Verrucomicrobium spinosum DSM 4136 = JCM 18804: one gene and its partner. The protein of the gene in region 2 binds, or shares a complex with, the protein of the main gene of each other region. Links are inferred from orthologs where the notes say so. Each region holds a gene or a part of one and is shown on either strand. Other genes may lie near its edges. The genes, in order: VSP_RS32105 and VSP_RS26205.

What was found.
Region 1: the proteins of VSP_RS26205 (region 2) and VSP_RS32105 are in contact, whole or in part, in a cryo-EM structure (PDB 7NYH), measured with the Escherichia coli proteins. The link is inferred for Verrucomicrobium spinosum DSM 4136 = JCM 18804 from one-to-one orthologs.

Annotation. Positions count from the first base shown.
Region 1 is NZ_ABIZ01000001.1:7,966,053-7,982,614, forward strand. Bases 7,008-9,944 are described here. They hold VSP_RS32105 (NADH-quinone oxidoreductase subunit A), read right to left. Parts: upstream 8,695-9,944; coding sequence 8,320-8,694; downstream 7,008-8,319. Other genes in these bases: VSP_RS32095 (tetratricopeptide repeat protein), read right to left, coding at 7,008-7,535; VSP_RS32100 (Dabb family protein), read right to left, coding at 7,921-8,238; VSP_RS32110 (hypothetical protein), read right to left, coding at 8,857-9,189; VSP_RS32115 (hypothetical protein), read right to left, coding at 9,321-9,944. Outside these bases: VSP_RS38470 (beta-galactosidase trimerization domain-containing protein), read left to right, coding at 1-1,279; VSP_RS38475 (L,D-transpeptidase family protein), read left to right, coding at 1,401-2,495; VSP_RS32080 (amidase), read left to right, coding at 2,600-3,904; VSP_RS38480 (glucan biosynthesis protein), read left to right, coding at 4,487-6,028; VSP_RS32090 (SDR family NAD(P)-dependent oxidoreductase), read right to left, coding at 6,310-6,960; more of VSP_RS32095, read right to left, coding at 7,005-7,007; more of VSP_RS32115, read right to left, coding at 9,945-9,986; Holliday junction branch migration protein RuvA, read left to right, coding at 10,096-10,707; VSP_RS32125 (DUF2339 domain-containing protein), read right to left, coding at 10,727-12,712; VSP_RS32130 (sensor histidine kinase), read right to left, coding at 12,778-13,857; VSP_RS32135 (response regulator transcription factor), read right to left, coding at 13,860-14,537; VSP_RS32145 (EF-hand domain-containing protein), read right to left, coding at 14,966-15,271; VSP_RS42835 (AsmA family protein), read left to right, coding at 15,440-16,562. UniProt on the Escherichia coli protein: NDH-1 shuttles electrons from NADH, via FMN and iron-sulfur (Fe-S) centers, to quinones in the respiratory chain. The immediate electron acceptor for the enzyme in this species is believed to be ubiquinone.
Region 2 is NZ_ABIZ01000001.1:6,410,743-6,418,284, forward strand. The notes cover bases 1-2,946. They hold VSP_RS26205 (NADH-quinone oxidoreductase subunit J family protein), read right to left. Parts: upstream 1,783-2,946; coding sequence 1,219-1,782; downstream 1-1,218. Other genes in these bases: nuoL (NADH-quinone oxidoreductase subunit L), read right to left, coding at 1-816; nuoK (NADH-quinone oxidoreductase subunit NuoK), read right to left, coding at 859-1,176; VSP_RS26210 (NuoI/complex I 23 kDa subunit family protein), read right to left, coding at 1,849-2,382; VSP_RS26215 (complex I subunit 1/NuoH family protein), read right to left, coding at 2,411-2,946. In the rest of the region: more of VSP_RS26215, read right to left, coding at 2,947-3,604; VSP_RS26220 (NADH-quinone oxidoreductase subunit G), read right to left, coding at 3,608-5,338; VSP_RS26225 (hypothetical protein), read right to left, coding at 6,133-6,372; VSP_RS26230 (protein kinase domain-containing protein), read right to left, coding at 6,408-7,542. UniProt on the Escherichia coli protein: NDH-1 shuttles electrons from NADH, via FMN and iron-sulfur (Fe-S) centers, to quinones in the respiratory chain. The immediate electron acceptor for the enzyme in this species is believed to be ubiquinone.

The DNA of each region.
Region 1 (16,562 bases), 1.6 Mb from region 2 along the record:
CTCCTCACAGGCCGTCATCCGGTCGTTCAATCCTCAAGGAGCCCTTCCTGCGGTGACCACGCACTTTCACAAGAACGTGGACGATACCATCTGGCAGACGTGGTACTACCTCGCCCACGGCAACCGAGGGCACATCGGCTGGGTGGAGGGATGGTTCGATGGTGCAACTCCTGAGGACTGGCATGCAAAGGTGGCCCCGGCCCTTCTCGAGGCGGGTGACAAGCTTGGACCATTGATGGCCGGGGCACAATGGCAGCATGACGGGGTGGCGATTTACTACAGCCACGCCAGCATTCAGCTCGGCTGGATCCTCGATGCCGAAGCCCATCGCAAAACGTGGGTCAATCGCAATGCCGATGAGCGGCTCGCAAGCGCCGCCCATGTCCGACGCGCCTGGGAAAACATGCTGCGTGACAGTGGGCTGCAGTACAACTTCCTCAGCTATGTGGATGTGATTCAGAAAGGCGTGCCCGATGAATATCGCGTGCTCATCCTGCCCGCTTGCCTGTGTTTGTCCGACACTGAGATACGCGTCATCGGGGCGTTCTGCCAGCGTGGCGGCACCGTGATCGCCGACTATCTGCCCGGCGTGTGGGACCAGCATGGCAAAGGCCGCGCTGGAGGGGGTGGTCTGGACGGATTATTTGGCGTGAAACACGATCCGAAGATGCGTCAGGCAGACCTGTTTGGAGGCACCCTCTGGGTGGAAGTGGATCAAGATGCCAACTACTCCTGGAAGACTTATCGAGAATTCCTGACCAACAAAAACACTTGCCTCCTGGACAGCAGCGGATTTCACAAAGCCGTGCGCGCCCAGCCGACGGATCAAGTCCAGGCGCAAGGCAAAGGTCGGGCGGTGCTGATGAACATCTCTCCGCAGTGGTACAATGCCTACCGGGAGGCCGGGTTTGACGCGGCCAGAAAGCGCGAGGTCTTCATGCGTCATGTGGTGGATGCCGGGGTGACTCCCTGGGTGCGACTCGCCGATGCTGGAGAGCGGGAACACGGCTATGAAATCACCTACTGGAAACTGCCTACAGGGCGGACACTGCTGTACTTATGCCTGAATCCAGAAATCCGGGGCACTTCGCTGGGAGGGGGCAATTCCGTAGGACTCAAATCATCAACGCTCCCTGCAAAGCTCCGCTTCAGCAGACCGGTGCAGCAGTTGCGGAACGAGCGCTCCGGTCAAAAGTTGGGGGACGGAAGCGAGTTCGTGTTGGAGTGGAAGCAGCATGAGGCTGTGGTCCTATCCTTTACCGAAGCCAGCTCACCTTGAGAAACTGGCGCGGGCAATAAACGTCCTACTTATGCCTCACGCCCGTACCAGAAGGAATGCCCGTTGCCCTTCCCCGTTGCTTTGCCGGGTTCATGAGGCATCTTTCCTCCGACCGCCCCCGATGAAAAAGCCTCTCTTTGCCTTGCTCGTCCTGGCCGCCGGTTCCGGCATGCTCTGGTCTCAATCCCTGCCGCCCCCTGTGGCGATACCCGTGGTGGAGCTGCCCAAGGCCCCGGAACCGATCGAGCCCATTTTGCGTCTGCAGATCTTCCTGGACACCCACTTGTTTGGGCCCGGCAAAGTGGATGGCCGCCCCGGTGAGTTCACCACCAAGGCCCTTAGGCGCTATCAACAGTCTCACGGTCTGGCGGAGACAGAGGTGGAAAACCACACGCTGGATGTTTCCAGCGTCACCCAGCTCTACACCACCTATACGATCCGGGAAGAAGACCTCCGTTTTGTCGGTGACCTTCCCAGTTCCCCTGCCGCCCAGAGCCGCAAGAAGTATCTGCCATATGACTCGCTGCTGGAGTTTCTGACCGAGCGCTTTCATTGCTCGCCGGATCTGCTCGAATTCATCAACCAGCCTCTCAAGATGAGCAGGCTCAAGCCGGGAGACGTGGTGAAGGTCCCGAACGTGGAGCCGTTCCTCATCGAGCAACTGGAGCCCATCCCCAGCCTGCCAGAAGTGCCGGAATTTCTGAATCGGGTGATTCGCATCGACACTCGCGAAAAACTTCTGGGCGTGTATGAAGGAGACAAGCTGCTCGCCAGCGTGCCGATCACGACTGGCAGCGGATACCTTGCCACCCCTCCCGGCACCTGGAAGATCGTCGGCATCACGCAACTACCCACCTTCCGCTGGGACAAGGGGGTGCTGGAATACGGGGTGCGCACCAGCAACTACTACGAACTGCCCATCGGCCCCAACAATCCGGTGGGAGTGATGTGGATAGGCCTGAATCGTGCCGGCATCGGTGTGCACGGTACGAACCAGCCTCAAACCATCGGCCGCAGCGCCAGCCATGGCTGCATGCGCACCGCGAACTGGGATGTGGTGCGACTGGTGAAGCTGATCACGAAGGGCATGACCGTCATCATCGAAGGGCCGGCCCCCATCCCGCGGCCTGCCTACGAAAAGCCATCCCTTCCTCCCGCACCACTCCCGCCCGCCGAGCCTCCCAAACGCCGGTTCAAGTGGTTCTGGCAGAAGTAGGGGCACGCAAGCCCTTGGGGCATGATGCTTATCCTCTATCTTCATGGCTTAAGTTTTGCCCATAGAAGCTTGCCGGGATTTGTTCCAGGTCTTATGAATTCTTCATGAGCGCCTGCCTTGAGCCTCTCTGCCAAATCGCCCGCTCCTCTGGAGCGGTTCTAAGTCTGCTTGTGGTGCTGGGGGGCAGCAGCTGTTCCCCTCTGACGTACAAACAGGCCGCCACGCCTCCGCCACACGCTTTCATCAGCCATCGTGCGCCTCCCGATGGGAACACGAAACTGAAACTGGGCGTGAAGGACCTCATCGATATGAAGGGCGAGGTCACCACGGCCGGATCCGAGCGATATTACAAGCAGGGCAGGCCGGCGGCACAGGACGCGGAATGCCTGCGCCTCATCCGCAAACGCAATGATGTGGTGATCGTCGGCAAGACCAACCTCAGCGAGTTCGCGGTGGGCGTTTCCGGATCCAATGATTATTTCGGCACCCCGGTCAATCCGGTGGACAAGACTCGCGTCCCGGGCGGGTCTTCCAGCGGCTCCGCTTCCGCGGTGGGACTGGGCCTGGCCGATGTGGCGCTGGGTACGGACACGGCAGGGTCCATCCGTGTGCCCGCCGCCTGTTGCGGCGTGGCGGGGTTGAAGACGACCTTCGGGGCCATTTCCACCAAGGGCGTGTACCCTATTTCCCCCAACTACCTCGACACCGTGGGCCCCATCGCGCGGGATGTCAACGGCCTGGTCACGGGCATGGGATTGCTGGAGGAAGGGTTTGCCTCAAGATACGCGAAGGTCAAAGCTGCAAAACCAACAGCCGCTGTCGTCCGTATCGGACGGTTGAAGGTCCCCGGCACTGACCCGGCCATTGATCGCGCCATCGACGCCCGTCTGGCCGCCCGCGGCTTTCAGGTGGTGCCCATGGACAAAGACTTCCTCAACCAGTGGCTGAAGGCCCAGGAAAATGGAGGCCTCGTCGCCGCCGCAGCTTCATGGTATAACAACCAGAAGATCGAGAACGATGAGGGCATCGAGAACCGCGCCCGGAAGGCCTTCTTTGTGGGTGACATCATCTTCTCCCGCCGCTATAAGGACGAGGCCAAACGTCAGGCCGCCATCGCCGAGCGCGACCAGTTCGTGGCCCTCCTGAACCAGAAGTTCACCGAGGTGGATGCCATCGTGCTGCCTGTGATCCGCAAACCACCTCTGAAGCTAAACTGGTTTTTCACCGGCCTCTTCGAAGCCAAGTTCATGAAGATCCAGTGCACCATGGCCCCGAGTTATGCAGGCGTGCCCGCCCTGGCTGTGCCCGTGCCCATGGAAGGCTCCAGCTTCCCGGTGACGAGCATGCAGATTGTTGGGCCGGCACACAGTGAAGCAGCGCTGCTGAACATCGGGCGTCTCATGGAATAGCCCGGAATCGATGGGTTGATCATCCGCAACAACACCATCCGGCACGGGGGCTGGTTCTGCACCGCCCCCTGGTGATGTGGCTCATCCACTGTAAGGATGCGGTGAAGGAGGGCAATACCGCAGAGATAACGGGTGGCATCACTCCAAGGGTGACGAAGTGACTGGCCGACAACCCCTCAAAGGCGACATGTCACCCCGCCTCCGAACCCCAAGGGTTCGATGAATGCATCCTGAACGTGGCCCCACGCAAAGTTCCATTCGCGCAGCGCGGATGAGAAAACCCGCCACACGATTCAAGGCAGGCAAAGAAGGGGTGTCTGTTGCGCGAACCTGATCGCGTCGTCCCTCTGGAGGCTAAATGTGCCCGGATCGAGATTCATAGACCCGGAAGCTCTTGTTACCGCGATGCATTCTTGGGTTTTTCCAAACTAAAGACATTCACTAGCCGGAGCTAAATCACAGCCCAATTGAGAAAAAAACAAACCGAGGTCGGGTGAATAGCCCACCGGCCTGTCCCGTCTCAGGTGCAGACACTGCGCCGCCGGCTCCAATCCGCATCCAATTGCGGTCTATGAAACTACCATGAAATTTCTGTCAGACCCCACCCCGGGATTCACGGTTTTTGCCGTGTTCATCGGCCTAATTCCTGCCCTGTCAGCGCGTGATCCTGAGCCGCCAGACATCCGCAACCTCCTTGACCTTGAGGCGTATGCGTCAGAACTCGCGCAAAAATCGCACGTCACTCCCACCCCGGATCTGGATCCATTTTTCTCGAATCTCAACTACGACGACCACCGTCGCATCCAGTTCCGCAAGGACCGTTCGCACTATGCAAATGCAGGGCCGATGGCAGTCGAGTTCTTCCATCCCGGCTGGATGTTCAAGAAGCCGGTGCATTTCTATGAGATCCAAGCCGGTCAGCCGGCCAAGGTGCCCTTCGATCCCAAAGAGTTTGACTACTTCGGCCTCAAGGTGCCGGAAGGTGTGTCCTATCCCGACGGCTACACCGGCTTCAAGATTGCGGCGGTGGACCGCGCGACGGGCAATAGACCGGAGTTCCTCGCTTTCAACGGCGCGAGCTACTTCCGCGCCGTGGGCGCAGGGCTGGGGTGGGGGCTCTCTGCCCGCGGCATCGCCATCAACACCGTGGGTGGTGCCCCCGAGGAGTTCCCAGATTTCACCCATATCTGGTTCTTCAAGCCCAAAGAGGGAGACACAACCTTCCGGTTTCTCGCCCTGCTCAACGGCCCCAGCATCACCGGGGCCTATGAATTTGAGGTGCAATACGCCGCCACGACGACCACCTCAGTGACGGCCTCGCTCTTTCTCCGCAAACCGGTGGCGCTGCTCGGTGTGGCCCCGTTTTCCAGCATGTTCTGGTTCGGGGAAAACACCCAGCCGAAACCGGAGGACTTCCGGCGGGAGGTGCACGACTCCGACGGACTCCTCTTTGAGCAGGAGGGGCAGCCCGTGGTGTGGCGACCGCTGGACAATGGCAAGCAGATGCGTCACAGCGTATTTGGCATCGATCAGCTCAAGGGCTTTGGCCTCCAGAAGCGGGACCGCGATTTCCGCAACTTCGAGGACCTGGAAGCCCGCTATCATGAGCGCACCGCCGTGTGGGTGGAGCCGCGTGAGGGATTTGGACGCGGCCGTCTGCACCTCATCGAGCTGAGCACCGGTGAGGAGACATGGGACAACGTTGTCACGTTTTGGGAGCCGGAGACTCTGCCCACCGCCACACAGCCGATGCGTATTTCCTACAACCTGCAATGGCAGGATGGGCACACCCATCCGCTGGCCCGGGTGATCGCCACCCGTTGGGGGGCGGCACCGCGCGCTCTTGATCTTCCGAATGTCTGCACGTTTGTGGTGGATTTTGCCAAGGGCTCCATCGGCGCGACGAAGGCCGGCGAGTGGGTTCCCCAATGTGGAGTGAACGTACGCGGCGGCGCTGCAAAACTGGTGGGCAGCAAGGTGCAGTCAAACCCTGAAACCAACGGCTGGCGCGTGAGCCTGAACGTGGAGATCCCGCCAGGCACCGATCTGGTGGAATTGACCTGTGACCTTCTGGATGAGGGCCGCCCCGTGTCGGAGAGGTGGGACTATCAGTGGCGGCGGTAGATGGCGCTCCCCTACCCGCTGCCGCCCTGCGCCAGACCTCAGTCGTAGCTGCGTTTGTCAAAACGGGTCGGGCCACATGCCACCCACCACGCCCACCTGACCTCACATGGCCGCTCGACCCCTCCGCACTTTCACAAGTGCAGCTACGAACTGCCCGCTGGCGCCCTGCGCCAGACCTCAGTCGTAGCTGCGTTTGTCAAAACGCGGTCAGGCCACATGCCACCCACCACGCCCACCTCACCCCACACGGTCATTCACCTCACCCCACACGGTCATTCACCTCACGCCGGCCGGTTGAGCCGGCTGTCCAGATTAAAGATTTGTCCGGAGGTGTGCAGCAGGAACCGGTCGAGGTGGGCGATGAAACAACTCACTTCCTTCGTGGTGTTGAACCTGCCCAAGGTGTGCGCCGCCAGGAAGCTCCTCTTCAAGTCCTCCCCAAGACCGGCTGTCATCCGGGTTTCCATGAACCCGGGGAGCACACAATTCACCCGAATGTTCCTCGCGCCATACTCGGCGGCAAGGCTCTGCGTCAATCCCATCAACCCCGCCTTGGCCGCCGCATAGTTGGCCTGGCCGACCGGCCCCCGCCATCCGGAGAAAGAGCCGATAAAGACGATATGGCCCCGGCGCTGGCCGCTCATGCGGTTCAATGCCGCGCGCGCTGCCCGGAAGGCACCGCTGAGGCAGGTGTCGAGAACATGATCAAAATCCATCTCCTCCATCTTCAGCATGCTCGCATCGCGACAGACCCCTGCATTGCAGACGAGGAGATCCAGCGCCTCCAGCCCGCTGACAAATGCTTCCACCGAGGTCGAGGACGTCACATCCATCTCCGTCCGTCCCGGGGCATGCACGGCGTATCCCTGCCCGGTCAGTTCAACATGAAGGGCTTGAGCGAGATCGCCCAAGCCCCCTGTAATCAGTGCCACTGGTGCATGCATGCCCACCCACTACCATCAACAGGAAGCGCTGGCTAGCCCGCCGGACTGGTGAAGAGGACGGCAGCGGTGTCGTAGCTGATGCGCACGCCCGCCACCTGAGCGAGGTAGTTGAGCACCTCGCTCAACGGCATGTTGCTCAGATTCAGGCTCACCGTCTTCTTGCCAATCTCAGGAGTCTTCAGGATGATGTTGGGGATCACCTTGTCCTGAGTGACGGCTTTGACCTTCATGCGCACCGCGAGAATGGCCTCGCTCAACTCCACATCGGCAAATTCAATTTTGTCGATGATGATCTTTTCGTAGCTTTTGCGGAGCATCACGTTGTCCTTGCCCAGTTTCTCCTCGATCTGGGCCATCATGGCGCGGGACTGCGTGTGATTGGGGTTCACTGCCAGCACTTTGGCCAGTTTTTCCCGTGCAATATCAAACTGCCCAGCATAGAAGGCGGCGCGGCCATCCTGGTAGAGCACGTGGAGGGGTTCATCCGCCGCGCGGGCGATAGACTGGCCAAGCCAGACAGTGGTGGCCACCAGAAGGGCAGCGAGCAGGGCGTTCGTTTTCATAATTGAAAAGGGGGAACAACCTTCATTGTGCCCGCAATTTTCAAAAAAGGTCAAGAGCATTCCCTTGGGATGGACAACCTCAGCAGCAGATAGGCGCGTTCAAACAAGGCATCTACGCAACCTTTGGTTTTTTTTTCGAGCGGTGCGAAGTGGAAAATTGAGGGCCGGAGGCCCGGGATCTTGCCAGCCTCGGGCAACATGATCGCCGAAGAGATGTTGAGTCTGCAGGCCCGACGCCATCAAATCTGCCCACGACAATCTTCCCTGAATGAGTCGCGCCTGTAGCCCTATGTCTATTGTTTATCAACAACCTTGGGCGTTGCCCAAACTGACATCTGGCCGGCCTTTCGGCCCTTCTGAGGCTCTGAATTTCCGCCCTCCCCCTTCAGGAATACTTCACGTCTTTGCGGGGCTCCATCTCAAACACCATCACCTGCTGGGTCTCCACCGAGCGGTGCACCACTTCGAGGAGGAACTTGTAATAGTGCGGGTCGTCCTGAAGGATGGCCAGCTTGTCCAGGCTTTCGGCCTCAATGCTGACGAACCAGTGCCAGGGGTCGGAGATCTTGATGCGCTTGCCGACATTCAGGTGCAGCACTTCCCGGATCTTGAGCAGGATGGCCCGGGTGGTCCACATCATTTCCTCCAACCGGTCCGCCGTGACGTCCGGTTTCAGAGTGAAGAGGGAGACCTGGCAAATCATAACTCCACCATTCGCGCTTGGTCCGTCACGCGGTGCTCGCACCGCACTCACGTGGAGGTCTTATCGCCCCTCCCAACGAGACTAGGAACTCCAGTCGAGAGCCTTCTTGCGCCAGGCGTACAGGAACGCCACCAGCAAGATGCCCACGAATGACAGCATCCACCAGAAGATGGCCGCGCCGAAGACGGCGACGTAGTCTTTGAAAATGACCGCCCAAGGGTACATGAAGACCACCTCAATGTCGAAAAGCACAAAGAGCATGGCCACGATGTAGAATTTCACACTGAACCGGGGCTGAGCCTCGCCCAGAGGGAGCATGCCGCACTCATAGGCGGAATCCTTCATCTTGTTCCGCTTGGCTGACTTCCCTGCAAGCACGCTGGCCAGAAGCGTCACCCCGGCAAAGCCGGCGGCCATGAGCATTTGCATCAGCACAGGGAGATAGTTCTCAAGCATGACAGGAGGGGAAGGAAGACCGCAACAAAGGGCTAAAAACGGTGCTGTAGGGTAGCGCGGAGGACCGGAACGTCAAGGAGGCATCAAAAAAGCCGCCCTGGAAAAGGGCGGCTTGGTTTTTGAAAGTTGGATTTGTGGGAACAGCGCGGACTGGTGCCGCTATTAGCGGGCGGCAGCGGCAGCGGCAGCTGCGGCTTCTGCGCGGGCCAGCGTATGAGCGCTGGATGCCATTTCAATACCTTTAAGCCCACGATAGCTCTTCAGTTTCTTCTCCACGAGGCCACGGCCCACAAGGTTCTGAAGCTTTTCATAAGAACGGAGCCGTAGCATTTCTTCGCCCCCGCTAACTGCGTTTTTTAGCTTTAGGTTCTCGTACACGAGCCCGAACAGAATGTTGAACTCATAAGTCTTGCCATCCGAGAGAACATTGACCAACTCATCAGTGACATGGTCAGGAACCCGACGTGAAAAACGTGTTTTTCTTACGGTAGCCATAGACCCGGAGTATAGCACCGCGCAAGCACGTTGGCGAGTTTTTGTTTGATTTCACAGGAAAAATCCACGAATTCCAGCCCAAAGTTGCCTTTGAGGATAGAATTTTCCTGCTCCTCCGTATCCGCCGAATCTCAGCGGCTCGTGAAATTCCCCACCACCGTCATCTCAGCACTCTCGGCCTTGAGGGAAAAGATTTCCTCACTGGCAGGGAAAGCAGAGGAGTCGAATCGATCTTGAAGATCGTCTGCGAATTCCTGAATAGCCTCCGCTCCGGCTGGGAAAACATAGAGGGAATTGCGGTCCGGCGTCACGACCCAGACCTCTTTGCCAAAGACTTTCTCAAAGATCTTTCCCAGAGAAGGGGCCGTCAGCAAGCAGGGGAAGAGGTGGTCTTCCCCCCGGTACACGGCGTAGATGACCTTTCCGGCTTCGTTTTTGATCAGTTCCGGCTGAAGACTCGCCAGCCGGCGGTCGGCAGCCTCGGCCGCTTTCCGTTGAAAGCTATCGGCGCTGATGCCCAGCTTGTTGAATTCTGACTCCGTGTAGGGCACGAGTCGCGAGGTTGAGGGATCCAGCTTCACTGGGGTGAACACCGTCAGCCGGGCCTTCGCCAGAGTCAGTGAGATGGAGGAGCGGACCACCTTGGGCTCTGGCAGCAGGAGGTAGTTCTCCACCCGGATCGGCACGGCCTTGGGGGTGGCCCCGGCAGGAGACTGGGCCAGCACGGAGGAGAACGGGGCCACGAGGACGGCGCAGGTGGCTGCCGTGCCGAGGAGAGGGAGAAGGAAGCGTCTCACGCCGCCACGTTCCCTGAGGTGGGCCATTCTTCAACTGGCAAATGCCGGGGCCAGGCACGACGTCACGCTTTCCTGTTGCGCGAGTGCGTCGTCAGACGGATGTGGCCCCATGATCGCCTACCTCCGCGGCCACTTGGTCGAAGCCCTGCCCAACCAGCTCACGGTGGACGTCAACGGCGTAGGCTATCTCTGTCTGGTGCCCCTCTCCACCTACGACCGGCTGGCGGGTACGCAGGGGGAGGTGAGGCTGCTGACGCACCTCAACATCACCGAGCGCGATCACACGCTGTTTGGCTTCGCCACCGCTGAGGAGCGGGACCTCTTCCGCCTCCTGATCAATCGCGTGAGCGGCATTGGCCCCAAGATGGCGCTGGCGGTGCTCAGCGGCATGGCCGTGGGCGACTTTAAAGACAACGTCATCCGCAACGACGTGACCGCGCTCTCCCGCATCAGCGGAGTGGGCAAGAAAACGGCGGAAAGGATCGTGCTGGAACTGAAGGACAAGGTGGGCATCGTGGATACCTGGCAGGCCGCCCGGAGCACGGGCAACAGTCTGGTGCCAGACCCCACCCAGGCTGCGCAGACGGATGCGGTGCTCGCGCTCATCGCCCTCGGCTTCAAGCAGACCGAAGCGCAGAAGACGGTGCAGGATCTCGTGAAGAAGGCAGGTGGCGTGGTCAGCGCGGACAAGCTCATCCGCGATGCTTTGAGGAACCTCTGACAGTCGGCCTCCTGGCGCCTTACTTCAGCGTCTCCCAGTTGGAATTGCCCAGCCCCTTCTCGATGAACCAGTCGAGGTTCACCGACTTGGGGTCGTTGCCCAGGCGCTTCACCCGGGCCCGCTGGGTGTCCACGAGGAAGAACCCCCTCATGGGGAACACGCGCAGGCCCCGGTAGTCCAGCGCCCACGCCATGACGCGGTGTACCCCGGGAGGGAGCTGCTCAAAGCTGAACCGGCCGGTGAATTTGGCGAGCCCCTCATTCGGCAAATGACCCTCGGGCACATGGGTGAACTGGAGGTCACGTGCCATCACCTCCATGAAGTACAGGGGCAGACCTGTGACTTGGGTGACGTGGAAGATCTCCCAGTGCCCATCGTGGGGGTCTTTATAGGTCAGCAGCACCGCATCTGCCACCCTCTCGCGATTGGGCAGGCAGGCATAACCCCAGACCGCACCGGAAACTCCCTGCTCGTCATTAGTTTGCACCACGCAGGCAGAGAGTTCTGCGGTATTGCTGCTGAGCAGCTTGGGGGTGAGGCTGAAGTTGTCCAACCGGGAATTCTTGAGCATGGCGGGCCTGAGGTGGCCCAGGTCATCCGCCTTGCGCGCCAAGTTGCGATTCCCCGCCACATCCCCCTCCACGGCAAGAGGGAGCTTGTAGAAGAGGGTGTTGGCCGCGCCGCGGAGCCGTGAGGATTCCCACACGGCCATCATGCGCCAGCCGAAGGACCACGAGATGGCCTGCATGAAAATCAGGGCAAAGGCACCTGCTGTGAGAGACTGGAGAATGAATCGGCGGAGACCTGGCTGATGCTGACCCAGATGCCGGGCAATGAGCCAGACGAGCACAATTAAAGCCACCGTAAGCGGCACGGCGTGGATGACATACCGGGCATGCACGGCATTGTCTCCCGTCGTGGTGGCCCAGGAACGGCCAAGAGAGGTGAGAAAGGCCGCGCCCACGGAGTAGGTGCCTAGCAGGAGCCAGGGAAGCAGACGCTCACGAAGCGCCTGCTCGCGGAAATGCCGGAGCCAATAAGCTGCGCATCCGCCAAACAGGGCCAGGGATGAAGCGCCCAACCACAGGCTGGTATGCATGAGGGACAGGCTCGATCCCCGGGCCAGATGGCACCCCAGGAAGCGGAGGATGAAGCTGGCGGCGGCCTTCGGCCGACGGACGAACTCGCTGACGTTCCGCCCCATGGTGGCCTCCTCTCCTTGTTTGTAGGAGAAAGCTCCGTCCACTTCGTTCTTCAGGCCGTGGAAGTAGAGGATAGCCGTGATCCCAAAAATGAAGAGCCAGGCCACCAGGAACCACTGGCGCTCCCTCCCCGCCTTCAGCGCACCGGACCACCAGATCATGGGCACCATGAGCACCCAGACGAGCAGGCCGGTGGCAAAGGTCTGGGTGGCACACTCTGCACAGAGGACGGCGAGCACGAGGCGCAGCCACGCCGGCCAATGGGACCGGAGCAGTACCACCAGCGCGGTGGTGAGGAAGAAGGCCGGACAGGCCACCTGAAACATCATGGGCCACAGCACGATGCGGTACTGCATGGGGGACAGGATGGAAACACTGGCCAGCGCCAGCAGCGGCCACCACTGGGCAAACGCGGCACCCGAGGTGCGACGGATGAGCAGGCCCACATTTGCCGTTGTGAAGCAAAGCAGCAGCCAGGAGAACCACATCTGGCGGGTATATTCCCCGGGCCAGTAGTGGTGAAAGAGCATGATCACCCCGCGGACGAAGGCCATGCGGTGCTCCATCTGCACGAGGAAAAAGTCCCGCCAGGTGAGCTGACCTGCAGCCGCCTTCACATCCATGTCCACGAACATCCAGTCATCCAGAAAGGGGATGTTCACCTTATACTCCTGGATCATGCGATTCAGGAGGATCGCAGGCAGGAGAATGAGGAGCCAGCAGCCACTCTTCTTGAGCACGGGCAGCCACGCTGCCAACCGGGACCGCCAGGTGCCCGCCGCATGAGTGTTGCTTGAAGTCATAGGCCGTCCAGTCATCCGGTCTCAGCAAGAGCACCCGATGAAGCCTCTGGCAGGTGAATTTTCCCTCATCCCAGTGTGGCCTGGCCAGACAGCGTCAGACCTGCCAAGGGCACTCTCAGGGTCATCACGGTGTTGTCCGGCTTGGAGGCGGCGGTCAGGGAGCCCTTGTGCTCTTCCGCGATCCATCGGGCAATGCTGAGCCCAAGGCCGCACCCTTCTGTGGTGCTGCCCCGGGAATTCCCGCTGCGGAAGAAGCGGTCAAAAATCTTGGGCAACTCGTCTGGACCGATCCCCCGCCCGCCGCTGCGCACGGTGATCACAGCCTGCTCACCCTCCTGTCGCAACTGGTACTCCACATACCCATCCAGCCGGTTGTACTTCACCGCGTTGTCCGTGAGGTTCAGCAGGAGCTGGCGCAGGCGGTGGCGATCCCCCCGTACACTACAGGGTGTGCCGATGACCACGTTCACGCTGAGATTGAGCGTCTGCCCCAAGATGGAGGCTTCCCCAGCAGCGTCCCGCACCAGCTCAGCCATGTCCAGATCCTCCACCAGGAGGTGCACCTGATGAGCATCTGCCTGGGTCAGGAAGGTGAGACCAGAGACGATGCGGTTGAGTCGCTCGATCTCGTCCAGCCAGTTTGCCACCCGGTCCCGGTGGGTCTCGGACAGGGCGGTATCCATGAGGGCCTGCTCAAAACCGTTGCGCAGGATGGTGAGCGGGGTCTTCAGCTCATGGGACGCATGCAGGGTGAACTCCCGCACCTCCTGAAACGCCGTGTCCAGACGCCGTGTCATGTCATTGAGCACAGAGGTCAGACGATCCAGTTCATCGCCGGTACCCCTCAGGGGTATCTGCTGGTGCAGACTGTCCTGGTTGATCTTCTCCGCTGCCTGGGTCAGGGCCAGAATCGGGGAAAGCGCCCGCCGGATGAGCCACCAGCTCACGGCCCCAAGCAGCAAGACGGGAACACATGACGCCGCCGCAGCCGCAAGAAAGTAGGACCAGTCTGCGGTGCCCGTCCCCTGAAGCGGCCCCCCTTCCCTGGCCAGTTCCAACCAGGTGAACAGGACCGAAATGACTCCGGCAAGCAGGAACAGACAGGTGTGCGCCCAGAAGAGCCGTGTGCGCAGGGACCTTTTCATTTTCATGGTTGCTTGTCCGACATCAGGTAGCCCACTCCCCTGACGGTGTGCAACAGCGGAATAGCGTGCCCCTGATCAATCTTGTCGCGCAACTTGCGGACGTACACATCCACAAGGTTCGTGCCCGGGTCAAAGTTGTAGTCCCAGACGAGGCGGAGCAGCATGGTGCGATTGCAAACGGTGTCCACATTCTGCATGAGCACCTGCACGAGCCGGAACTCGCGAGGGCTGAGCTCGATGTTCTTGCCAGCCCGCTGGGCCACGCGGTGGGGCACATCCAGCGTCAGGTCCGCCAGACGCAGGAGGATGGCACCCGACTCCCCTCCCCGGCGGGCGATGGCGCGAATACGGGCCACCACCTCCCCCATGGAGAAGGGCTTTGCCAGGTAGTCATCCGCCCCGGCATCCAGGCCGCTGATGCGGTGGTCCACATCGCCCCGGGCAGAAAGCATGAGCACCGGGGTGGAGTTATGCATGGCCCGAAGCTGTTTGACGATGGAGAGCCCGTCTTTGCCAGGCAGCATGATGTCCATGATCACCGCATCAAAGGCCTGGGTGCTGATGCACTGCACGGCTTCGTCACCGCGCATCAATACCTCGGCAGTCCAGCCCGCGTCCGTGATGGATTCCCGCAGGGCTTCGGCCGTGCGAGGGTCGTCTTCCACTACCAGTATGGTCATGATTTCAGGGGCTCGCCCCGGAGCGGGGCAAAAAAGAAAGGTGATTGAAAGGGATACGGATGCTCAGATGGAAGATTCCCAGCTTCCAGCGAAATGGCCTTCATGGAAACTCGAATGAATCAAGTTTCATACGGGTCTGAGCGGTGCCGCAAGCTGGAGGCGAGTATGGGTTTTTAGAAGTTTTTCATGACACCGAGGCGGAGCAAAGTATTCGAGAGCTTTCGTTAGCCCAGTATTCAAAGCAGGGGGGGCCGACTGACGAGCGAAAGCTCTGGACTCCCCTCCCCGCCCCCCTTTGGTCATCGAGTGACGCTGGACGGCATGCTGCCGGGCAAGGCTCCCTTCAAAGTACGGGTACAGCACCGGAGCCCAGAAAGCGTTGCCGCAGGTGAAACCTGGGCACTGCTTCCTCGATCGCACACAGGACGCTAGTCCCCGGCCTGCTGATTTTTGCGGGCCGCTGCTTGAGTGCGGTGGTGGGTGATTTCTTCCGGGGTCAGCAGTCCATCCCCATTGTCGTCGGCAGAGTTAAAGCGCCGCTCCAACTGGGGAATGGTCAGGCCGCGACCCTGGTTCGCGGTGACAAATTCCGGCCACGTCAGAGGGTGCGGCGGCACCGCCATGATGCGGGTTTTTTTCCGACTCTCCACTTTGGGTTCGAAGAACCACCAGACACAGGAGGAGGACATGAGGGTGGCCCCGAACAGGGCGATGGTGCGCACCAGGACAATCATGACAGAGACAGGCGGGAGGTGGGGCGGAGACGCGCCGAGGGTGCAACCTTTCCTTCCGGATTGCAAGCATATCAAAAAAACTGATCTTGTTTGGCGGACTCAGCACGCGAGCGGCAACTGGCGTCCGAAGTCCTCGCAATTCCCGCTGCATCCTCTATCCTGCCCACCATGCCCGAGGCGTCTCCCCAGCCCAAGCGTCCCCGCCGGTTCTGGCGGCGTTTGTTCCGGTGGATCTTCCTGCTGGGATTCCTGAGCGTGCTCGCTCTGAGCGGCGGGTTGTGGTGGGGCTACGTGGAACGCGTCAGCCTGGCCAACCGGGCCTTGGCACAGATCGGCCCGTATCAAGCCCAGCTGGAGGGACTGGACCTGAACCGCAACGGCCACCTGGAAGTGCGGGGCCTGGTGCTGAAGGACCGGCAAAGCGGTGCGACGGTGCTGCGCCTGCCGCGGGTGACGGGAGAAGTAGGCATGGATCACCTCCGGTCCAAGCGGCTGACTGAGATCACGGTGGAGGAACCCGAAATCCTGGTGGATCAGCGCTGGCTGCAAGGGTCCCCCGCAGCTCCCCCTGCCAAGCCGGTGGACCCCACCAAGCCGCCCGTGCTGGCAGGTTATTCCATCGGTCGTTTCCGCGTCAAAAATGCCAGGATCAGCTTTCATCCCAATGCCCGGACCACGGCCGAGGTGACGATCAACTACGAGGCGGAGGATGTGGCGGTGGACGCCAGCGGTCGAATTCGCAGCGGAGAGCAGGAACTGGCGCTACAGCAAATCAAGATCAACTCGGAGTCCGATGGGGCCCGCCCGGTGCGGCTGGAAGAATTTCGGATCAAAGGCCGGGTGAAGGAGGGGGTGCTGGAACTGGATGAACTGGCCTTACAACAACCCGAACTCCATGCCACGCCAACCCTGCTTGCTGCGCTGATGGGCACGGCCGCAGAGATGAAAGAACAACACGTGGCGCGGCAGGCAAAAAGCAAACCAGACACGGTGCCCGTGATCAAAACGCCGGAAGTGAGCGCCGGAGCGGGATCCCTGCTGACCGGTATTCGCATCGGCCGGCTGGAGATTGTGGACGCCGGAGTTTCGGCGAAGCGGTTCGTGGAGGGCAACCCCATGGGCATGGTGCTGCCAGAGAGCGAAGTCCACTTCACCTACCGCACCTCTGGCATCGAGTGGCGGTTTGGACAAGCCCCCACCATGGGCGCTCATGCGCTGGAGGTGGCCTATCTGAGCGTGGCCGCTCCCGGCAACCAGGGCCACATACGCATGAAGGAGGCCCAGCTTCAGG
Region 2 (7,542 bases):
AACACGCACCAGCATGTACACCCCGGCCGCCACCATGGTGGCGGCGTGGATGAGGGCGGACACGGGCGTGGGGCCTTCCATGGCGTCCGGCAGCCAGACATGCAAGGGAGCCTGGGCGCTCTTGCCCATGGCACCAAGGAACAATCCAAGACCAGCGAGGGTGATGACCCACGGGAAGTGGTCCTTGATGTGATTGAGCGCGCCGCTTTCCATCGAGCCCTGAAGCTGGGAGATGGAGACGTGGCCGGTGAGCCCGAAGAGGATGAGAATGCCCGCCATGAAGCCAAAGTCACCCACGCGGTTCGTGAGGAAGGCTTTCTTTGCGGCATCGGCTGCCTCGGGTTTCTTGAACCAGTGGCCGATGAGCAGGTAGGAACTGACGCCGACCAGCTCCCAGAAGATGAACATCATCACCAAGTTGTCCGCCAGAACGATGCCGTTCATGGAGAACATGAAAAGTGAGAGCGCGCCAAAGTAGCGGGCGCGCGCATCGTCATCCTTCATGTACCCGAGCGAGTAGATGTGCACCAGCATGCCGATAAAGGTCACGATGAAGAGCATGCCGCGGCTCTGCGTATCCACCACGAACCCTATGTCGGCTGTAAAGGTGCCTACCTTCAGGTACTCATACAAAAGCAAGCCGTTGGGCTGGTCTGCCGCATCCAGGAAAATGAGCGCACAGCCGAACATGATGACGGACACGCCGGTCGAGACCAGGTGCGCCACATTCTTGAGCAGGCCGTGAAACAGCAAGATGACCAGCGCCGAAGCCAGCGGCAGCAGCAGCACGGTTCCTGTCAGTGAAATGGGTTCCATCGTGACGATATGAGAAAAGAAAATGATCCTTAACGGCGCGGGTTAGCCCTTGAGCTTCTCCACCGTGGTGATGTCCACACTCTGACGCGCCCGGAAGAGCGCCACAATGATGGCCAGACCCACGGCCACCTCAGCGGCGGCCACGGTGATGGTGAAGAAAACGAGCGCCTGCGCATTGTAGTCCGGCAGACCTTCCACAAGGCGGAAACGGGAGAACGCCACGAGCGTGAGATTGGCGGCGCTCAGCATCATCTCCAGGCACATGTAGATGGTCAGGATGTTGCGGCGGACCACGACGCCAACTAGGCCGATCGAGAACAGCAGGCCGCTGACAAGGAGATAATGGTTGAGGGTGACCATGGGAGGCTCTCGGCAGGAATCAGTTCGCTCAGTTGACCAGGCTTAGTTCACTTCACGCTTGCTCAGGATGACGACCCCGATGGTGCCAACGAGCAGGAGCGCCCCCATCAACTGGATCTGGAAGGGGTAGCGGTGGAAAAGGGCCATGCCGACAAGCTTCGTGTCTGGCAGAGACTTCTTGGCGAGGTCTTCTTTGATGGTCGGAAGCTTCTGGGTCTCAGCCGCAGCCTCAAAGTGAATCGGCACATCGGCGACGGTCTTCTTGCCAGCCTCAAGGCCGCCCAAGATCATGCCAAGCTGCACAATGAAGACGATGGCCAGCAGCGCCCCGCCCACCACGGAGAAGGCGTTCACCTTTTTGAGCGCCTCCGCCTTGATGTCCAGGAGCATGATGATGAAGAGGAACAGCACCATCACCGCGCCGGCGTACACCAGGATCTGGATGATACCGATGAAATAAGCGTCGAGGCTGATGAACAACGCCGCGAGACCCGCGAAGCTCATGACCAGGGAGAGGGCGCTCGCCACCGGGTTCCGCAACACCACCACCATCAGGCCAAAGACCAGGGTGAGCGCAGAGAAGAGGTAAAACAGAACGGCGGGCATGAGATGCGAGCAGGAATGATGCGAATGCGGTCGGGAGACAGGAGAAAAATTAGGGGCGGGACTGGACTACTTCAGCTCGTTCCACTTGTTGACGAGGCCTTCACGCACCCCGCCGATTTCATAGAGCTTCTTCTTGTCGTGGACCATTTCCGCACGGCTCAGGCCCGTGATGGCGTAGTCCTTGCGCAGGAAGATGGCCTGCTCCGGGCAGACTTCCTCACACATGCCGCAGTAGATGCAACGGATCATGTCGATGTTGAAGAGGCGCGGGCGCTTTTCGACCTTGGCCCAAGGATCCGTGGAGGGGATCTCCTCCGGGATGATGGTGATGGCGCGCGGGGGGCAGATGAACTCGCAGAGCTGGCAGCTCACGCAGCGTTCACGGCCATGTTCGTCAGTGACGAGGGCGGGCGCTCCGCGGTAGTGGTCAGGCAGGTTCGCATCCCACTTTTCCTCGGGATACTGCATGGTGACCTTCTTCTTGCCCCTGAGAATGGCAATGGCGTGGCCAAGCGTGATGAGCAGGCCCTTGGCAAGCGTGGAGATGAACCACTTCTCGTGCCATTTGAGTTTGGGGCGTTGTACAACAACCGTTGCCATAGGGCGTGAGGGAATCAGGTCAGAAAAATCAGTTCGGGAGCCACACGATGAGCGCGGCAGTGAGAATCACGTTGGCGAGCGCCAGTTCAAACATGACCAGCCAGCCTAGCTTCATGAGCTGGTCATAGCGGAAGCGGGGCAGGGTCCAGCGCACCCAGATGAAGAAGATGATGAAGCAGACCACCTTGGCCAGGAAGCAGCCGATGTGCAGCAGGCCGAGCCAGATGGGCGTGGCCCCTTCCACATAACCGAGACCAATCTGGGAACCCCAAGGGATGCTCCAGCCGCCGAGGAAAAGGGTTACCGCAAGACCGGACCCGATGATCATGGCCGCGTACTCGCCCATGAAGAACAGGGCGAACTTCATGGAGCTGTACTCCGTGTGATAACCGGCCACGAGTTCCGTTTCGCACTCTGGAAGGTCGAACGGTGCCCGGTTGGTCTCCGCGAACATGGCGACCACGAAGATAATGAAGGAGATGAAAACGGGGATCCAGAGGACGAGGCGCTTGAAGGTGAGCCCTTCACCCCAGAGCGGGAGGAGGAGCCAGCCGTTCTTGTCCTGGTACTGGGCGATCTTGGAGAGGTTCAGGTCTCCGAAGATCATGAGCACAGGGATGATGGAAAGGCCCAGCGCGATCTCATACGAGATCATCTGGGAGGTGCTGCGCACGCCGCCGAGGAAGGGGTACTTCGAGTTCGAGGACCAGCCTGCGAGCACGATGCCGTACACCCCAAGGGAGGCGATGGCGAAGATGTAGAGAGGGCCCACATTGAGGTCGGCAATGACCAGCTTGATGGGCTTTTGCAGCCAGGCACCTTCCACGCCGAACTTGGCCAGCCAGCTCAGGTCCAGCTCACTGCCGAAGGGCACCACGGCGGCGGTCATCATGGCCGGCACCATGACCAGCGCGGGCGCCAGCCAGTAGTAGAATTTCTTGACGTGGGCGGGAGTGAAGTCCTCCTTGAGGAAGAATTTCAAACCATCCGCCAGCGGCTGGATGAGGCCCGCCAGAGGGATGTCCTTCTTCCCGCCGAAGAGGGTGAGCGGGATGCCAGTGCGGTTTGGCCCCACACGGTCCTGGATGATCGCACTCACGCGCCGCTCAGCATAAACTGAGTAGGCGACCATGGGCAGGATGACCATGAAGCTGAAGAAAACGATCTTCACCGCCGCAGCGATGATGAAGGCGAGATTGATGCTGTCCAGAAAGCTTCCCATGACTTATCCCACGATGATGCCTTTGGCCTTGCGCTCGCGTTCCCGCTCCAGCAGAGGCACTTTTTCGCCCGTTTCCATGACCTGCACACCCAGTTCGCCGATGCGGGCGAGCGTCAGACCACTGAAAATTTCCACGTCGCCAGCCATACGCTTGAAGACGTCTTCCACGCTGTGAATGCCGTTGGAGCCAGCATAGGCGAGGATGATGTCGCGCAGGATTTCCCAATCATCGCGGGCCTCGCCCGGCGAGTTGACGGCCTTGCTCAGACGCTGAAGGCGGCCCGTGACGTTGATCATGCTGCCACGCTTCTCGGCATAGCTCGCCGCAGGAAGCACCACGTGAGAGAGCTCAGCGGTGGCGTTGGCCAGGATGTGTGAGGAGGCCAGGAAAGTCAGCTTTTCAAGAGCGGCCTTTTCCAGACCAGCCTTGATGAGGTTCTCACCCAAGGCGAGCACCACCTTGATGGCCCCGCTGTTGATGCCAGCGATAATCTGCGGGAGCTTCGCACCCGGTTCAGTGCCCCAGATGGCGCGTACGCCGTTGCTGTTGGGGTTCTGGTCGTCCGCGCGGAGGTAGTCGTCTCCACCGCCGGTGCGGGGCACAACGTCGTAGTTCTCGATGCCAACCGATTTGACGAGAGCGTGGGTGAGATAGAGCTCCTCATTGGTCATGCGACCGGAGGCAATCACCGCAATCTCGGTGGCTTTCACGCTCCGGAGTGCCTCGGCGACCTGATTCACGGCCAGTTTCCACGTGGTAGGATGGTGGCCGTTGCTCTTCTTGACCAGCGGCTGCGTCAGACGGTAGTCACTGTTCACAAAGTGGAAGTCCAGGCGGCCCTGGTCACACATCCACGTGGAGTTCACGTCGTTATTCTCCCGTGGCGTCTGGCGGTAAACTTCGTTCTGACGGCTGCTGATCTCAATATTGCAACCGCGGCCGCACTTCGTGCAGAGGCTCTTGGTCTCCTTCAGGAACCAGACTCGCATCTGGAACCGGAAGTCATTGGAGGTCAGCGCTCCCACCGGGCAGATGTCCACGGTGTTGAGGGAGTAGTTGTTCTCCAGGCGCTTGCCAGGGTGCACTGCGAGCGTGGTGTAGCTCCCGCGCTCGGTGAAGCCCAGCACGGGATCATCGGCGATCTCCGCCGTGAAACGGATGCAACGGGAGCACATGATGCAGCGCTCGTCGTCCAGACGGATGCGCGGCCCGATGTCCACGTTTTTCGGCTTCTTGACCTTCTCTTCACGGAAGTGGCTCTCGCCATTGCCGTGCTCGACGCTGAATTCCTGAAGGCGGCACTCGCCAGCCTGGTCGCAGATAGGGCAGTCCAGCGGGTGGTTGATGAGCAGCAGCTCCATCACCCCTTTGCGGCACTCCTCGCTCAGCTTGCCCTCGGTGCGGATCCCCTGCCCTTCGGCCACGGTGTTCGCACAGGCAATGACCGGACGCGGCATCCAGCCGATCTTGGCCATCCCAAATTCATCTTTCTCCGGCTCCTGCCCGGGTGCGGGACGCGGGGGCATCCCCATTTCCACGAGGCACATACGGCAGTTGCCGGGCGACGTGAGCTTGGGGTGGTAACAGTAGTGCGGCACCAGCGCCCCTACCTGACGGCAGGCTTCAATCATGCGCGTCCCCTTGGGGAACTTGTGCCAGACCCCATTAACCTGCACGTTCACCAAGTCCACGGCGGGTGGTGAAGCGGGGGCAGTTACGGCAGTGTTGCTCATGGAATGTGGTATCGCCCCACTATTTGTTTCAGGGAAGATCCAGCAAGCTGAATTTGTGAAATTTTTCACAAAGTCGGGTGTTGAGCCAGTGCGGCAATGGGCAGAAGCCAGTTGGCAGTAGGCAGTGCGTCAGTGGTCAAGGTGCTGAAAGCGGGAGGATGAGAGGGAGTCAGGGGGCTTGCGTGGGTTTGGTTCTTGGTTCGCCCGGGACTCGGACGCCGGGAGGCAGGATGTGCGTCAGGGGGCAACGATCCGGCGTCCCGCCGGGACGCGAGGGCCAGGAGATGGCGAGGTCCGGTGGTTGTCACCACCGGCTTCCGTCCGATATCCCTCTGGGACTGGCAGCAAGTGACACCGACTTCCTGTCGGTGCGTGGTACCGGCGTCCCGCCGGTGCAGTGGGCGAGCGCGGACTCCCGGAGGGTGTGGAGCAATCCGCCGCTCTTCGATCCCCTGCCTCACTATTACCCCTCGCCACCCATCGCCTCAGGTCTTCTGTCTTGTGTCTTCAAGTCTTGTGTCTCCCGCGCTGCGGGTCGGACTACGCCCGCAGCGTCGCCACAGGGGTAGTCCGGTTGTCTTAACCAGCTCAGGCAACGGAGGGGCGAGATGGTGCACACGACCGATGGAGGACCGGCGCAGATGGCCGTGCGCCCGTCCCGGAGGGACGCCGGAAAGCGAGAGATCTCCGATGGACCCGCGATTCCCCTGCCCTCCCATGAAGCACCCGATACCGCAGCTGAACCGGCGGGACGCCGGTAACACGCACAGGCGGGACGCCTGTGTCACCTCCTCTCAGATGTCGCCATCGATCTTCGAAGATGAAGCCCCGTTGGGAATGGGATGCTGGAACTGCTGCCCGGGGAAGAAGGCCTCCACCAGGGCCACGCCCAAACCCTCGGCACAGTTCCCAGTCCGGCCAAGGTCGTCGTTGATCCCCTGGCCCAGCATTTCGACGAACTGCTCACTGTTTTCGAGTCCCCGATGACATCCCGGCACGATCTTCCCAGGCCCGGCGGCCGCGCCGGGTTTCATGAAATCACAAAAACTCCACGAGGCATGCGTCACAATCAGAGCTGGGCGACCCGCTTGGCGGACTCCTCAATGGCAACACGGCTGCTGCCAGAGGAGGTCAGTATTTTAACAAACTCCCGCACCTGCGGGTTGTCGAGGGCCAGCTCGCTGAAGTAGGGATCATCGAGCGCCTGCGCCACGCTGATGCGCTGATCTGGATCACGGTGCAACAGCTTGTCGAGCAGAGCATCGAGACGCTCATCCGTGGGCGGCAGAGTGTCGGGATGATCCTTAGCCCAACGTTCGAGACGATATTCCGTAAAGGTCTTGGTGCCATCCTGGGCGTACTCAGCGATGTTGGTCGTGGTGCGCCCGGAGTTGCTGCCTTCAAACGGGGAGCCGCTGCCGTGCTCACCCGAGTAGGCCAGCTCACACATCGTGATGCCGAGCGCCCAGACATCCACTTTGGTGACATCCAGAACCTGGCCCGTAGTCACGCCTTCGCTCCTCTGAAGGCCCTTTGCGAGGGCGTCCAGCCCGCGGGTGGCCTCGCGCCACGCGGCCACCAGTTCATCCTTGTTGGAGTCCTGCAGTCCAGCTCGTTGTTGAATGTCCAGAAGCGTCCCCTTGACGCGTTGGAACTCCTCGATTGGCGCCTGATTTCCCAGTTGCCCACAGGCCGCCTCATAAGCCTCAAGATCGATGGAGGTGATCCACTCCTTGTCCATCAGACCGCGCAGCAGGGACTTGTGCGGGGGAAGTTGCATGAGTTCCAGAACCTCTGGAGGCAGATACGAGGGGGCATCAGGGAAGTGGTAATTCGTCGGCACCTCAAAGCGGCCCTCCTGCAGCCTCACCCCGGTGCCCAGGTCCCCCACTTTGCCCACACCATCGCGCCCCAGAAACACGTTCACCCCCTTGAAGTCAAGGTGCCCCACCCCGTTCTGATGGATGTGCCCCAGACCGCGGGCCATATCCCGGCACATCAGCCCCATGGCTTGCTGGCGCACGCGCCCCTGCTGGTCAGGCGAGAGACCAGTGAGCATTTCTGAGTCCCACAGCTTTCTGCCCATGCCGGAAACATCCCCATTCGGGCAGTACTCAAGGCAGATGGTGGTGTTCTTGCCATTGTGAATGATTCCCTCCAGGCGGACGAGGTTTTCGTGCCCGGCCTCGCCCTGAGCCTGACGG